Regions from separate parts of the Paraburkholderia bryophila genome, predicted to be linked through region 1. Evidence: riboswitches for the same ligand, from Rfam matches in the RefSeq annotation. Region 1 holds a riboswitch; the other holds the start of a gene.

The links. A riboswitch is a leader RNA that binds a small molecule or an ion and turns the genes downstream of it on or off. The one in region 1 is predicted to bind glycine.
Region 2: linked by a shared signal. The riboswitch ahead of gcvT (glycine cleavage system aminomethyltransferase GcvT) and the one ahead of GGD40_RS36150 (D-amino acid dehydrogenase) in region 1 are both predicted to bind glycine.

The regions. Positions count from the first base shown of each region.
Region 1 covers NZ_JACCAS010000002.1:3,419,788-3,428,089, reverse strand. Annotated here, with positions in the region: gene GGD40_RS36165 (phosphoketolase family protein) at 1-1,008, shown strand, start outside; gene GGD40_RS36160 (acetate/propionate family kinase) at 1,021-2,178, shown strand; gene GGD40_RS36155 (BON domain-containing protein) at 2,217-2,477, opposite strand; gene GGD40_RS36150 (D-amino acid dehydrogenase) at 2,627-3,838, opposite strand; glycine riboswitch at 4,021-4,115, opposite strand; gene GGD40_RS36145 (LysE family translocator) at 4,317-4,949, shown strand; gene GGD40_RS36140 (GNAT family N-acetyltransferase) at 5,056-5,610, opposite strand; gene GGD40_RS36135 (helix-turn-helix domain-containing protein) at 5,617-6,189, opposite strand; gene GGD40_RS36130 (YceH family protein) at 6,428-7,132, shown strand; gene GGD40_RS36125 (MipA/OmpV family protein) at 7,213-8,106, opposite strand; gene GGD40_RS36120 (alpha/beta hydrolase) at 8,103-8,302, opposite strand, start outside.
Region 2 covers NZ_JACCAS010000001.1:2,945,961-2,954,262, forward strand. Annotated here, with positions in the region: gene gcvH (glycine cleavage system protein GcvH) at 1-364, opposite strand, end outside; gene gcvT (glycine cleavage system aminomethyltransferase GcvT) at 429-1,547, opposite strand; glycine riboswitch at 1,628-1,772, opposite strand; glycine riboswitch at 1,807-1,907, opposite strand; gene GGD40_RS13040 (hypothetical protein) at 2,053-2,403, opposite strand; gene GGD40_RS13045 (oxidoreductase) at 2,611-3,660, opposite strand; gene GGD40_RS13050 (UvrD-helicase domain-containing protein) at 4,033-6,123, shown strand; gene GGD40_RS13055 (hypothetical protein) at 6,296-6,877, shown strand; gene GGD40_RS13060 (c-type cytochrome) at 6,965-7,873, opposite strand; tRNA gene GGD40_RS13065 (tRNA-Arg) at 8,148-8,223, shown strand.

The DNA.
Region 1 (8,302 bases):
GGCCGCGTGATGGAAATGCTGAGCGAACACACGCTCGAAGGCTGGTTCGAAGGTTACGTGCTGACCGGCCGTCACGGCCTGTTCGCGACCTACGAAGCGTTTGTCCACGTGATCGATTCGATGTTCAACCAGCACGCCAAGTGGCTGGAAAAAGCCAAGCGCGACCTCGGCTGGCGGCAGCCGGTGCCGTCGATCAATCTGCTGATCACGTCGCTGGTCTGGCGTCAGGATCACAACGGCTTCACGCATCAGGACCCGGGCTTTCTCGACGTGGTCACGAATAAAAGCCCGGACGTGGTACGTATTTATCTGCCACCCGACGCGAACTGCCTGCTGAGCGTCGCCGATCATTGCCTGCGTTCGCGCGACTACGTCAACGTGATCGTCGCCGACAAGCAGCCGCATCTGCAGTATCTCGACATGGACGCGGCCGTCACGCATTGCACCAAGGGCATCGGCATCTGGGACTGGGCGTCGACCGATCAGGGCGTCGAACCGGACGTGGTGATCGCCTGCGCGGGCGACATCGCGACCATGGAAGCGCTCGCCGCGGTAGAGATTCTGAAGGCGCGTTTCGCCGATCTGAAGATCCGCTTCGTCAACGTGGTCGATCTGTTTCGTTTGATGCCCGAGCATGCGCATCCGCACGGGCTGTCGAGCCGCGATTTCGATTCGCTGTTCACCACCAGCAAGCCGGTGATTTTCAACTTCCATTCGTATGCTTCGCTGGTGCACAAGCTGACCTATAACCGCACCAATCACGACAATCTGCACGTGCACGGCTATCACGAGAAGGGCAACATCAACACGCCGCTCGAACTGGCGATCATCAACCAGGTAGACCGTTTCTCGCTTGCCATCGACGTGATCGATCGCGTGCCGGCGCTGCGCGGCGTCGGCGATCATGCGAAGGAATGGCTGCGCGGCCAGATCATCGAACATCTTGCTTATGCGCATGCCGAAGGCATCGACAAGGAAGAGATCCGCAACTGGACCTGGAAAGGCTGAGCGAGGCAGGCTATGGACACACAAGAGCGCGCCCCGGTGCCGACGATTCTGGTGCTGAACAGCGGGTCGTCGTCGCTGAAGTTCGGGCTGTTCACCTATGCCGGCGGCGACGAAGCGTTGCTGCTCGCCGGCAGTGCGGAAGGCATCGGGCGCAGCGACGGCAGCCTGCTGATCAAGGCGCCCGACGGCCGCGTGCTGGTGCAGCAGGAGCGGGTGCTCGAGTCGCAGACCGACGCGTTGCGCAAGCTCGCCGAGGTGCTCGCGCAGCAGGGTCACGGGCGGCCCGCGGCGGTTGGGCATCGGGTGGTGCATGGCGGGCCGCATTTGCGCAAGCATCAACGGCTCACGCCCGAAGTGCGTCAACGGCTACAGGACGCCGTGCATTTCGCGCCGCTGCATATTCCGCCGGCGCTCGCACTGATCGACGAGGCCGCGCGGATTTTCGGCGACGCGCCGCATTTCGCCTGCTTCGATACCGCGTTTCATGCAACGTTGCCGCCGCGCGCGGCGCAACTCGCGTTGCCGCGGCGGTATGTGAAGTCGGGGGTGATCCGCTACGGCTTTCACGGGCTGTCGTATGAGTCGCTGGTGACGCAGCTTGGCGCTGCGTTGCCGTCGCGGGCGGTATTCGCGCATCTCGGCAATGGGGCGAGCCTGTGCGCGTTGCGCGACGGTCAATCGGTCGATACGTCGATGGGGTTGACGCCGACCGGCGGTGTGCCGATGGGCACGCGCAGCGGCGATCTCGATCCCGGTGTGCTGTTGTATCTGATGCGGGTCGAGAAGTTGGACGCCGCCGCGTTGGAGACGCTATTGAATCGGCACAGCGGCCTCGCCGGTTATACGGATGGCGAAAGCGATATGCAGGCGCTGGAAAAACTCGCCGCGTCGGGCGACGCCAATGCGGCGCTGGCGCTCGATGCGTTTTCTACAGCGGTTCGCAAGACGATCGGCGCTTACGCCGCTCTGCTCGGTGGGATCGATCTGCTGGTGTTCACCGGAGGCATCGGCGAGCACAGTGCGGAAATTCGCCGCCGCGTGTGTGACGGGCTCGCGTTCATGGGACTCGTGGAGGGCGACGCGGCGGGCAAGGTGAGGGCCATTCATACCGAAGAGGAAAAGCAGATCGCGAGGCATTGCCGGACGTTGTTGCACGCCGAGGCGCACTGAGCTTATTTTGCCTGTTATTTGGCCTCTTGTTTCGCCGCTTATTTCGCCTTGATGGTCGTGCGATCCGACACGCCGGTGACGCCGAACAGACGCGTGACGTCTTCGAGTGCGGCGGTTCGTTGCTGATCGCGTTGCAGTTCGCCGTGCAGCGTGATGCGGCCAGCGGCGACTTTGACCTTGATGGCGTGTTCGGGGACGGCGGTGTCCCAGGCGAGACGACGGGTCGCTTCGGCGGCGATCTGGGTGTCGGTCAGGCGCGGTCTGCTGCTGGTGTGTTTCGCAGAACGGTTGTGTGGCATGGGTTCTCCACAGAGATTGCGGGGGTGGGAGAACACTAGCAGATGTGACGGACTTTGCATTCGACCACGGCCGCTTTTGATCTCCATTCACGGCGTTCGCGCCTGCTGTATCGATACTTTCCGCAGCAGGCGCGCGCTACACCCCGAGGCTATTGAATCGCGCTAGCCACCGCCTGCGCCGTCGCCGCCGACAACGTCCACCCCAGATGCCCGTGCCCCGTGTTGTAGAACACGCCTTGCCGTTTGCCACGTCCCACCTTGGGCAGCATGCTCGGCAACATCGGCCGCAAACCCGCCCACGGAATCACGCGCGAAGTCGACACTTCGGGGAAGTAACGCCGTGTCCAGTCCACCAGCGGCGCAATCCGGTCCGAGCGGATATCGCGGTTGAAGCCGTTGATCTCCGCCGTGCCCGCCACCCGGAATCGATCCGCGCCGAGCCGGCTCGTGACGATCTTCGCGCTATCGTCAAGCAGGCTCACCCATGGCGCGCGCTGTTGACTGGTCTCGTCGTCGAGACAGACGGTGATCGAATAGCCTTTCACCGGATAGATGTTCACGTGATCGCCCAGCATCGCCGCGAAATCGCGACTCTTCACGCCGGCGCATACGACGATCCGCTCGAACGCAAAGCGCTGCGACTCGCCTTCCAGATTGACCGTCAGCGAAAACTTGCCCTCTGCGGGCTGATCGATCGCCGTGATCTCGGCATCGTAGTGAAACTCGACGCCGTGCCGCACACAGGCATCCGCGAGACCGCGCGTGAACTTGTGGATGTCGCCGGTCGAATCGGACGGCGTGAAAAAACCGCCGAAGAAATCGCCTTGCAGCGTGGGTTCGATCCGCTGCAACTCGGTCGCCGACACCGGATTTCGGTCAAGGCCGCCTTCGCGCAGCAACGCATTCACCTTGTTCGCCGCAGCGAAATCCTTCTGCGTCTTGTAGATATGCAGAATGCCGCGCCGCTCGAGATCGAACTCGATGCCTTCGCTACGCGCCGTCGAAAACAGATGTTCGCGCGCGGCAATCGCGAGCCGCACGGTCTCGACCGTGTTGCTCCGATAGTGCGGGATCTGCCGCAGGAATTCGCCCATCCACGAATATTTGTGCCACGTGGGCAGCGGATTGAGCAGCAGTGGGGCGTCGCGCGTGAGCATCCAGCGTAGACCCTTCAGCACGGTGGCGGTGCTGTTCCAGACTTCGGCGTTGCTGGCCGATAACTGGCCGCCGTTGGCAAACGACGTCTCCATCGCCGCATAGCGATGGCGCTCGAAAACGGTGACGTGGTGGCCGCGTTGCGCGAGGGCGTGAGCCGTCGTGACGCCGGTAATGCCGGCGCCGATAATGGCGATTCGTGACATGACATGGTCCAGATAAGTTGAGCATCACCGGTGTCGATTTCGTGTCGAAACCGGCGTCGATGCCCCATCTGTCCCTGTACCTGAGAGTTTCTTCCCGCGCCATGCCGGCCCGATGCGAGCCGGAGTGGGGAATCCCCTTCGGTGGACGCGCGCGAGTGTCAGCGGCGTCGCTCTCCAGATGTTCCTGCTGCGCGGTCCTTTTGCCTGAGAGTTTCCGGGGCGGTTGCTCCGTCGGCGTCGTCACTTACCGCATGACGATCTCTCCCGCGCTGCATTGCAGAACGGTACGACGATACCGGGCAAAAATTATTGCCGCAAGTGTTTCGTGCGTTGCGCTGCAGCGCAGCGCAACGCGCGTGAATGAGTGAATGCGTGTGTGCTGTCCTGTCCGTGCGTTGCGATTGTGTACCGGGTCGGCGTGGCGGCGATCGGCTATAGTCGGCGGCACAATCCCCCACTCGTCAACGAGGAGAATGCCGTGCCCGCCTTCACAACGCTGCTCGCTTTCGGTCTGGTTTCATTGGGCATGGTGCTCACGCCGGGACCGAACATGATCTATCTGATCTCGCGATCGCTCTGCCAGGGCAAGCGCGCCGGTCTCGTGTCTCTCGGCGGCGTGGCGCTCGGTTTCGTGTTCTATATGTTCTGCGCGGCGTTCGGCATTACGGCGCTGTTGCTCACGGTGCCTTTCGCGTACGACGCGTTGCGCTTCGGCGGTGCGCTGTATCTGCTGTATCTCGCGTGGCAGGCAGTCAAACCCGGCGGCCGCTCGCCGTTCCAGGTGCGCGACCTGCCGCACGACAGCCCCCGTAAGCTGTTCACCATGGGCTTCGTCACCAACCTCGCGAATCCGAAGATCGCGGTGATGTATCTGTCGCTGCTGCCGCAATTCATTTCGCCGGGACATGGCAGCGTGCTGTCGCAGTCGCTTGCTTTGGGCTGCGTGCAGATCGTGGTCAGCGTGACGGTGAATGCGATTATCGCGAGCATGGCGGGGTCGATCGCCGGGTTTCTCGCGGGGCGCCCCGTGTGGCTGAGGGTGCAGCGCTGGCTGATGGGCACGGTGCTCGCCGGACTCGCGGTGCGGATCGCGCTCGATTCGCGTCGTTGATTCGCGTTGTTGAGCGGGGCTGCGCGGTCAGCGGAGCGCTTTACATTGAGCGCGGAGAGCGCGGCGCGCGAACAACGGTAAGCGGCCACCGCGAGCGCCGCATAGATCACGCCGTCGTTTGCGCGTCCGCCGCTTCGAGCGATTTATACATGAACGTGGCCGCCTCCAGACACGCTTCATCCGGACCCTGCGCGTAACCGGGGATCACGCCGACCGCCCGATAACCCAGCGCGGTATAAAGCGGCTCGGCATGATCGCCGGTACGCGTGTCGAGCGTGAGCAGGCTGCGCTGCAAACGCTGCGCGTGCCGCTCCAACTCAATCATCAAGGCACGGGCGATTCCCCGACGACGCCACGCCGGATGAATCAGCAGCTTGCGCACATCGGCGCGATGTCGCTGGTTTGGCATCGTGTCGTAATCCAGTTGCACGGTGCCGGCGATCACGTCGCCCTCGCGCGCGACGAGCAGAACCAGCCGGCCGCTTCGCAGCGTCGGCAACACCTTGCCGCGCCAGAACGCTTCGCTCTCGTCGAGACCGTGGGGCAGCACGAAACCGACGCTGGCGCCGTCATGCACGCACGCATGCAGCAGCGCGCCGAGTTCCGGCAGATGGCGTTCGAGATCGTCGGCGGAAAAGGGGGTGATGGTCATGGCGCTCATCTCGGCTCACACAATGAAAAGAAAATAATGGGCCCCGCTGTGTGCGGGCGTCTCGAAAGCGCTCGGGCCGAAGAGCCGGTAGCGCAGGCAGTCGCCAGGTTGCAGGTCGTGGCTTTGACCGTCGACGGTGATCCGCAGTTGGCCTTCCAGCAAAATCAGATGATGTTCAAGCCCGGGCCTTGGCGACTCGTCGTAGCTAATGTGCGCGCCGGGTTCGAGTTCGCACTCCAGCGCCTCGCCGGCCAACGCCTGCGCGGGCGGCGACACGGAGCGGCGCCGGAAGCCGGCGGCGTCGTCGCTCCACAAGGGCTGCGCGGCGCGCGGCACTAGCGGCGCGAAGTCCTCTTCGACCATATGCATGAGGCGCGACATCGGCAGGCCGTAGGCCACGCACAGCTTGCCGAGCACGCTCGCGGTCGGGCTCACGGCGGCGTTTTCGAGGCGTGACAGCGTGGCGCGGCTGACGCCGCTGAGCCGCGCGAGATCGTCGAGCGACCAGTTGCGTTCGGCGCGTAGCGCTCGCAGACGCTGCGCGATGCGGCGGTCGATGGCGTTGTCGTCGGGGAGCGTTTGTTCCATATTCGGGAAATTATCTCGAATATGGAAATTCGTCAATTGGAACAAAAAGGTGGATTGAAGTTCGGCCCTGCGTTCACCGCTCGCAGCGCGTACGTGGACGCGCTGCGACCGGGTTTGATCCACCGCGCACCGTCTGGCCCGTTTATCATAGGGGCCGCCATCCAGAAAGCGCCGCCAGGCTGTGCAAGGCAACGCACCCCATCTACGAGACCCGGCGACTCCAGCCGCAACATCATCCATGAACACCACTCCCGACGCTGTTTCCCGTCCCTCCCTCCGCGCGTTGACCTTGCTCGAAGGGCGCGTGCTCAGCGTGCTCGTCGAAAAGCAGCACACCGTGCCGGACAGTTATCCGCTGTCGTTGAACGCGCTGACCCTGGGTTGCAATCAGAAAACCGGCCGCGCGCCGGTGATGAACGCCACCGAAGCCGAAGTGCTGACCGCCGTCGACGGTCTGAAACGGCTGAGCCTGGTGATGGAAGGCAGCAGCAGCCGCGTGCCGCGTTTCGAGCAGAACATGAACCGGGTGCTAGGCTTGCCGAGCCAGTCGGGCGCGTTGCTGACCACCTTGCTGCTGCGCGGCCCGCAGACCGCGGCCGAATTGCGCCTGAACAGCGCGCGTTTGCATGGTTTCGCGGACATCTCGTCGGTCGAGGCGTTTCTCGACGAGCTCGCGGCCAACGACCCGCCGCGCGTCGTCAAACTGGCCCGCACGCCGGGCGAGCGCGAGAACCGCTGGACGCATCTGCTGTGCGGTGAAGTCAGCGCGAGCGAACTGGCCCAGCCGGGCGATGACGACGAATCCGTGCCGTTATCCGCGTTCGAGGCGGTGAAGGCCGAGCAGAAGCGGCTCGCGGAAGAAGTGAGCCGGCTCCAGACGGTAGTGCGACGCATGGCCGCGGAGTTGGGGATCGCGGTCGACGATCTGGGCGACGACGCCTGAGCGGCGTTTCACCGATTGCGCGCTTGAGTCGGGGCCGACATCGATGCAAGCCGGCCCGCCAGGCGCGCATTCAACAACAATCAGAACTTGTAATTCACCGACGCCAGCGTATTCAACTCGAAGCGCTTTTCGGTAATCGGGCTATTTGCCGCGTTGTGTTCGAGGCGCCCGAAGGTCGCGGCGACCGAGCCGTTCCAGTGCCGCGAAAAATCGTAAGTCACCATCGCATTCATATGGATATCGCGTATGCCGGCGCTGGTGTTGTACGTGGGCAAACCCGACGCCGCGCTCTGCTGCTGCGAGACGCCGAAAAACGTCCGCGTGTACGTTCCGTTGGCCCAAGTGAAGCCCGGCCCGACCGAGAACAGCCAGCCGCCCACTGGCGCCGACGCCACCAGATCGGTGCTGATCGTCGTGCCTTGATGATGCCCGGCGATATCCTGATACAGCGCCACCGATCCGGTGAACGCCCACCACGTGTAGTCGCCGAACAGCTTCAGCTTGGGACCGCCGTCCACGTTGCCGAGGCCGTGCAGGTGCGGATCGTCCGACTCCTTGCGCGACTGGAAATCGAAACTCAGCGCCGCGCCCAGGTGATAGGCCGGCCCGCGCAGTACGTTGACGCCGAGCACGTCCGGGCCTTGCGAGAAGAAGCGGTCGTCGTAGGAAATGTCCAGCGCCGGAAACGGGATGTAGCTCAGTTGCCGCGAGCCGGGATACTTCGGCGTGACCACCAGGCCGGGGCCGACGCCAATCTTCCATTTGCTGTCGGAAGACGCGGCGGTGGCGGTGCTGGCGTCAGTGCTTGTAGCGGGCGTCGTGTCGTCCGCATGGGCGGCTTGCGCTGCCGTCAAACCCAGCAGCGCGCCGCTCAGCGCCAATGCCAGCGTCAGCGACGCACGGGCAGGCCGGCCGTGCCCGACAACGCGCTGTCCAACAAGGCTGCGTCCACCCAGCTTCACACGCGCGCTCATGCCCGCTCCTTGCCGAGTGCCGCAAGTTGCCGCAGGCGCCGCGCGAGCGCCTTCGAGACGACGGGCTGACGGCCGTCGTCGCCGCTACGAACGGCTTGGCTTTCGCGCAGAAACAGCGCGGTTTCGCGCGCGACGATTTCGCGCTCGTTGTCCGACGTAATCATGTGATACGAATCATCCAGCCAGATTGTCCGTA
Region 2 (8,302 bases), on a different contig from region 1:
TGGCGTACGCGTCGGCATCGATCAGACGATCGTGCGTGGCATCGTCGGACGGCTTGATCTTGAAGAGCCAGCTGTCGTACGGCGTGGTGTTCACCGAATCGGGCGTGTCGGCAACGGCGGTGTTCGCTTCGATGATTTCGCCCGAGACCGGTGCGTAGATATCGGAAGCGGCTTTCACCGATTCGATCACGGCGACGGTGTCGCCGGCTTCGACGTTCTTGCCGAGTTCCTGGACTTCGAAGAAGACGATATCGCCGAGCGCTTCCTGCGCGTGGTCGGTAATGCCGACCGTCAGCGTGCCGTCCGCTTCAGTGCGGACCCATTCGTGCGATTCGGTATATTTCAGATCGGCCGGGATGCTCATCGGATGCTCCTATGCGGTGTTCGGATGGTGTTCAATAAAGGGGGAAGCGTACGCGCCGGCCTGCTTAAACCGCGAGCACTTTGCCGTTGCGCACGAACGGCAGTTTTACCACGCTTGCGGGAACGTTTTTGTCACGAATCTGAACGTGAACGGTGTCGCCCGGCTGCACGCCTTTCGGCACGCGCGCAAAGGCGATCGATTCCTGCATGGTCGGGGAAAACGTGCCGCTGGTGATTTCGCCTTCGCCGTGCGGCGTGACGACTTTCTGATGAGCACGCAGCACGCCTGCGGCCTTGCCGTTGTCTTTCAGCAGGATCAGGCCGACGAACGCGGCCTGCGAGCCGTCCGCTTCCAGCTTGTCCTTGCCGACGAAGGCACGCGGCGACGTGAGGTCGACGGTCCATGCGAGACCGGCGTCGAGCGGCGAGACGTTGTCGTCCATATCCTGGCCGTACAGGTTCATGCCGGCTTCGAGGCGCAGCGTGTCGCGCGCGCCGAGGCCGGCCGGGCGGACGCCTTGCGCCAGCAGCGCGTCCCACAGGGCGGCGACGTGTTCCGCCGGCACGATGATTTCGAAGCCGTCTTCGCCGGTGTAGCCGGTGCGGGCTACGGTGAGTTCGCCAAACGGCGTGCCGTCGATACGGGCGGCGTTGAACGGCTTCAACGTTTCAGTCGCGGCGCGCGCGGCCGGCACGGTTTGCCAGACTTTATCGCGCGCGTTCGGGCCTTGCACGGCGACGATCGCGTAATCGCGACGCGGCGTGATGGTCAGGCCGAAGCTGCCTTCGGCGTTGAGCTGGCCGAACCACGCGATGTCTTTGTCGGCGGTGCCGGCGTTGACGACCACGCGGAAGTGATCTTCGCCGAAGTAATAGACGATCAGATCGTCGATCACGCCGCCGTTCGGGTTCAGCAGACAGGAGTAGAGCGCGCGACCCGGGGTTTGCAGCTTGCCGACGTTATTGGCCAGTGCGTAGTCGAAGAACGCGCGCACGCGCTCGCCGGTGAAATCGACGACGCACATGTGCGAGACGTCGAACATGCCGGCGTCGGTGCGCACCGCGCGGTGTTCGTCGATCTGCGAGCCATAGTTGACGGGCATGTCCCAGCCGCCGAAATCGACCATGCGGGCGTTGAGCGCACGATGGGTGGCGTGGAGCGGGGTGTGTTTGAGTTCGGTCATGGGGCCTCAGGCGTCTCGCGAAACAAAAAAGGCCATGCGGCACGACGCCTCGCGGCCTGATGGCTGCGAGCGATGCGCTGCATGGCCCCTCTGTCCTCGATACCTGAGAGATTGCGTTGCCGCGAACACGTTGACGTGTCGCGGTGAAACGCGCGCCCCTTCGGTGGGCAGCCTGCCGGAATCTGCATTTGCAGATGGCTACTGCCGCTCTCCAGAGTGCGAAAAACCGGAGCCCCGATGTTGCCTGGAGGCGGGTTTTTCGACGCGGTCGGTCCTTTTGCCTGAGAGTTTGCGGGTGTGCCCCTTCGGCGGCGCGGCCTGCGATTTTCAGCGGCCAGCACGCTCTCCCGACGCGTGCGGCGAATGTACGCGACGCCCCCGAGCTTGTCAAATAAAGGCGCGCGAGCGGCGCGGGGATTGGCGCAGCGCGATTGCGCCTGTCAAAAAAAAGCGCGGGACGTGATGCCCGCGCTTCTTTTGTACCGCATGACCTGAACTGGCGCGATTATTCGCCGATGGCGTGTGCCGCGTTGTCCAGTTCCTGGTTCAGCACGCGCTGTTCGTCGCCGGACAGCCCGCCGCCGTGTTGCGCCGCCATGTCGTGCGATTCCTGACGGATCACGTCGAGGCGGTGATGCAGCGCGCCGCCTTGCGGGGGCGGGTAGTAGCCTTGGTTGACGTGAGCGTCGATGCGGCGGCTCAGGTTGTCGATACGGCCGTCGACCTGATGCAGGCGCTCATACGCGATCTGCTGCGGGTTAGGGCGCGGGGCCGGCGCCGGTTGGGGTGCCACCACGCAAGCGGCGAGCGAACTGAGCAAAGCGCATGCTGCTACTGCGCGAATGATACGGGGCATGGACTCTCCGGAAGTCGTTGTCGTTTTCTGGTGCTACCCGGGTAGCAACGGATAAGACGGCGTTCGCGCTGACCGGAGAGGGGCGCTTATTTGTAACGTTATGTTCCTTTCGGGCTTGTCAGTTTCAGGCGGCGCGGCGACGCTGGTGAACCGGGTTTTGGGTACACAGACCGTCGCCGGACGTCGGCCAACCCGCCGGCCAACCCCTTAGCGAATCCGCTCGAACGGCAAACGGACGCCTTCCTCCGAACTGCGCGCAGCCAGTTCGATAATCGTCATGACGTCGACGGCTTCCTGAGCGCTGACCGGGAATTTCACGCCGTTCTGGATCGCATCGGCGAGGGCAATGTAGAAGCCGGCGTAATCGCCGTTAAGCGTCGGCAGTTCCTGTTCCACTTCCTGATCGCCTTCCAGCACGCGCAGCACGCCCGCTGTATTGCCGGCGGCGAAGCCCTCGTCGCCGGGGCGCAGACCGGCCTTCAACTGATCTTCCTGGGTGTCGAGCCCGTATTTCACGTAGCTCCCGCGCGTGCCGTGGATCGCGAACCGCGGCGCGAGCAGCATGGTGAGCGCGCTGGCGTGCAGCACGACCTCGAATTCGCCATAGCCGAGTTGAATGTGCACGTAGTCCGGCGCGCTGGCTTCGTCGCGATGCGTGCGCACGGTCGCCGATACGGTCTGCGGCGCGCCGAATAACGCGAGCGCCTGGTCGATCAGATGCGGCCCAAGGTCGAACAGCAGGCCGCCGCCGCGCGACGCCTCTTCGCGCCAGCGTTGCCGCACTTCCGGACGAAAGCGGTCGAAATGCGATTCGAATTGCGTGACGCGCCCCAAGGTCCCGGCGGCGAGCAGGTCGCGCACGGTCATGAAATCGCCGTCCCAGCGGCGGTTATGGAACGGCACGAACCGCTTGCCGCGGGCCAGCGCGATGTTGGCGAGCGTATGCGCGTCGGCGGCGGTGAGCGTGACCGGCTTGTCGACCACCACGTGTTTGCCGGCTTCCAGCGTGCGGCGCGCGAGGTCGAAGTGCGTGTCGTTGGGCGTCGCGATCACGACGCAGTCGATTTCCTCGAGCGCGAGCAACGCGTCGAGATCGGCCACCACTTTCGCGTGCGGATAGTCGGCGAGCGCCTGCTCCGGCCGGCCCGTCGCAATCGCCGCGACGCTCGCGCGCCCGCAGTGGTCGATCACCGGCGCATGAAAGGTGGCGCCAGCAAAACCGTAACCCATCAATCCAATCTTCAGCGATGCGGACATGCGTGTCTTCCTGCAAAAACGGCGCGCCGCCTGGCCACCGCGGCGTCGGCGCGCAACGCTGTAATTGTGGCATGTTCGGGCGGCGGCCCGCGGGCGTGGCAGTCACGGATTGTCCGGCGTGCCTGTCAGGCGAAGTCAGCCGGCACTGCGGCACGGAAGGTCGACTAGCGTCGTCGTCCGTCATATTCATCCGTGTTAACATCGCTCCTCTCGCGCGAACCCAAGCGGGCCGGAACACCCGCGCGGCGCGCAGGGCACCCGTACCAGCCGCCGGTGCCACGCAGCATGATCTTGGGCCTCCAGACCGCCGGCCGGCAATGCCGGGCCGCCGCGTCTTCCGCCGCCTTCAACCGCATTACCCATCCACACACGATGTCCGCAGGCCTGAACCCCGCCCAGAATGAAGCGGTCCGTTATCTTGACGGCCCGTGTCTCGTGCTCGCCGGCGCCGGCAGCGGCAAGACGCGCGTGATCACGCAGAAAATTGCGCACCTGATCGAGGCCAAGGGCTTCGAGCCGCGCCACATCGCCGCCGTCACATTCACCAACAAGGCCGCGCTGGAAATGCGCGAGCGCGTGGGCAAGCTGCTCGAAGGCAAAACGCTCACCACGCCCGGCAAGGAAGGCCGCAAAGTGCCCGTCAATCAGTTGACGGTCTGCACCTTCCACTCGCTCGGCGTGCAGATTCTGCGGCAGGAAGCGGAACACGTCGGACTAAAGCCGCAGTTCTCGATCATGGATTCGGACGATTGCTTCGGGATGATCCAGGAGCAGGTGGGGTCCACGGACAAGGGTTTCATCCGCAAGATCCAGTCGATCATCTCGCTGTGGAAAAACGGCATGATCATGCCGGAACAGGCGATGGCGATCGCCGCGAACGAAGACGAGCATCAGGCCGCGATCGTTTACCGCAATTACGTGGCGACGCTGCACGCGTATCAGGCAGTCGATTTCGACGATTTGATCCGCCTGCCCGCCGAGCTCTTCGAGAAAAACGAGCCGGTGCGCGACCGCTGGCAAAACAAGCTGCGCTATCTGCTGATCGACGAGTATCAGGACACCAACGCGTGCCAGTACGAACTGGTGAAGCAGCTGGCCGGCAAGCGCGCGGCTTTCACCGCAGTGGGCGACGACGATCAGGCGATCTACGGCTGGCGCGGCGCGACGCTCGAAAATCTCGGCCAGCTCAGCAAGGATTTTCCGAAGCTGCACCTGATCAAGCTCGAGCAGAACTATCGTTCGACGGTGCGCATTCTGACCGCCGCGAACAACGTGATTGCGAATAACCCGAAGCTGTTCGAAAAGAAACTGTGGTCCGAACACGGCATGGGCGACACGATCACCGTCACGCCGTGCAATGACGAAGAACACGAAGCCGAGTCCGTGGTGTTCCGGCTGTCCGCGCACAAGTTCGAGCGCCGCGCGAATTTCCGCGACTATGCGATTCTGTATCGCGGCAATTTCCAGGCGCGCATCTTTGAACAGGTGCTGCGTCGGGAACGGATTCCGTATGTGCTGTCGGGTGGGCAGTCGTTTTTCGACAAGGCCGAGATCAAGGACATCTGCGCGTATCTGCGCCTGATCGCCAACGCGAACGACGACCCCGCGTTCATCCGCGCGATCACGACGCCGCGTCGCGGCGTCGGCAATACGACGCTCGAAGCGCTCGGTTCGTTCGCGGGTCAGGCGAAGGTGTCGCTGTTCGAGGCGGTGTATATGGGCGGCATCGAAGCGCGCCTGTCGCCGCGCCAGATCGAACCGATGCGCGTGTTCTGCGACTTCATGCAGCGCCTCACCGATCGCGCGGAGAAAGACGCCGCCGGCCCGCTGCTCGATGAACTGATGGACGCGATCCACTACGAGGCCTATCTGTACGACGCGTTCGACGAACGTCAGGCGCAGTCCAAGTGGCAGAACGTGCTGGAGTTCATGGAATGGCTAAAACGCAAGGGCACCAAGGCCGAGCCGGAAGGCGCCGCGAATAGCGAGGCAACCGGCTACGACACCGCCGACGGTCTCGGCGACACCGGCAAGAACCTGCTTGGCCTGATTCAGACGGTCGCGCTGATGTCGATGCTCGAAGGCCGCGAGGAAGATCCCGACGCGGTGCGGTTGTCGACGGTGCATGCGTCGAAAGGGCTGGAGTACCCGCACGTGTTTCTGGTGGGCGTCGAGGAAGGCATCATGCCGCACCGCGGCGGCCCCGACGACGAGCCGATCGACGACGCGCGCATCGAGGAAGAACGCCGCTTGATGTACGTCGCGATTACGCGTGCGCAGCGCAGTCTGCATCTGAACTGGTGCAAGAAGCGCAAGCGCGCGAGAGAGACGGTGGTGTGCGAGCCGTCGCGTTTCATTCCCGAGATGCTGCTCGATGATGCGCCGCCGCCTACGGCGGATGAGGCGCCGATGTCGCCGAAAGACCGGCTGGCGAGTTTGAAGGCGCTGTTGCAGAAGCCTTGAGCGGGCTGGGGTCGTGCCTTGCCTTACCGTATCGTGTCGCGCCGCTGCGTGGTGCGCAAAACCCCGCGAGCGACAGGTGCTTCGGTGGTTTGGCGGCGCGCTCGCGCTAGAGTGACGCGGCTCGTCGACGGTGAAAGTCGGCGGGCATCGCCGTTCACTGGAGACCGCCCGCATGACCTCGCTGCCGCTTGCACCTTATCGTCGCGCGCTTGAAACCTACATCGACGCGAAAGACAACACGCGGGCCGAACGCATCGCCGAGGCCTTCGCTGCCGACGCCGTGCTCACCATGTCGCTTGCGACGTCGAATATCGCGTTTCCGGCGCGCACCGTCGGCGCCGATGCCATCGCCAAAACGCTCGTTACCGATTTCGGCGCCCAATACACGCGGTGCAGGACCTATTACGTCTGCGATGCGCTCGCCGTGCAAGACGGCGTGATCGATGCGTTGCCCTGGCTGGTGGTGATGCGCGAACCGGCGACGGGCGCATTGCGCGTCGGCCACGGCGTGTATCGGTGGACGTTCGACGAAACACCGGTCGTCACGGGCTTTCATATTCATATCGCCCGCATGGACGTCGTGCCCGATGCCGACGGCGCTTTGCTCGACGCGCTGCAAGCGGGGCTGGCGTATCCGTGGCTTACGCCTGCTGCTTTGCATGAGCATCTCGCCGCGCTGGCTCGCGACACACCGGCGTTGGCGTTTGTCGATGCATTCAGCCGGCCGGCGATTGCACCGAGCCACGACGAATAAGCAAAAATCCCTGCCTCACGTTGCCGTGAGACAGGGATTTTTCGTTACGCGGCTAGGGCCGCGAGTAGTCGATGCCCGTCGAGCCGGTTACTTCACCGCGCTGACCATGTAATCGACGGCGGCCTTTACGTCTGCGTCCGAAGCGTTCGATCCGCCCTTCGGCGGCATCGCGCCCTTGCCATGCAGCGCGTAGTTATAGACCGTGTCCATGGAATCTTTCAGGCGCGGCGCCCAGGCGTCCTTGTCGCCGAACTTCGGTGCGTTCAGCACGCCGGCCGCGTGACAGGCCTGGCAGACCTGCGTGTACAAGGCCTTGCCCGCTTGCGAAGCATCTGCGCTTTGGGCACCGGCTGCCGGCGCGGCGGCTTGCGGCACGCTCGCCATGGCGGCCATGGCTGCGGCTGCTTGGGCCGCGCCTGCGTCGGAAGCGCCGCCCGGCGCGGCTGCTGCCGCTGCCGTTGCGCCAGAAGCTGCTGTCGCCGGCGCACCCGCTGCCGGTTGTGCCGGTTCAGGGAAGCTCGCGCCGGAATTGTTCGCCATGTAGACCACGGCGCGCGCAATTTCGAAGTCGCTGTAGTCGTCGGGGCTGGTGCCGCCGCGCGGCGGCATCGCGCCTTTACCGGCGAGCGCCGTGTGCCACAGCGTGTCGAAGCCTTGCGAAATGCGCGGGGCCCAGTCGGCGGCATTGGTGAATTTCGGCGCGCCTGCCGCACCCGACGCGTGACACGCGGAGCAAACGGCCTTGTAGACTTCTTCGCCCGTCTTGTAGACGCGCGGCGCATTGGCGTCGCGAATGTCGACCTGCGCGAACGGCTTGATGCGCGCGGTGACTTCGGCTTCGGAGAGAGAGTCGGTGCCGGCGCCGGTGCGTGTCGAATTATCGACGTACGCGACCAGCAGAACGATGATGACGATCGGAACAGCAAAGCTGGCGATGATCGCGGCAATGAGCTGTCCTGGGGTTTTGATCGGGGCTTCGTGTGGTGCTTCGCTCATGCTTGTCTCGTCTCCGTGGGTATGTGAGCGGTACAGCGTGACGGCAACTTCTTGTTCTATATCAGCCAGGGACGATTATAGACGCAAGCTTTCGACGGCGGCGAGGGGCGCGGCGCGGTGTTCAGCAGGCGTTTACCCGCATCGATGAGGGCGAGCCGAGCGCGTCCGACGGGGCTATCGAGGCCGCCCGGTGGACGCTTGGGCCGAAACCGGGTATTCTCTCGGTCTCGCTTTGGCGTCGCTTCCGCTCTGGTTGCCGCGCTTTTGTGTTGAAGCGCCCGTAGCTCAATGGATAGAGTACTGCCCTCCGAAGGCAGGGGTTGCTGGTTCGATCCCAGCCGGGCGCACCAAAATGGCCAATGGAAAAACATTCGGCACAATGTCTTTCGGCATCTTCATTTCCGTTTGAAAAATAGACGGAAATCCAGG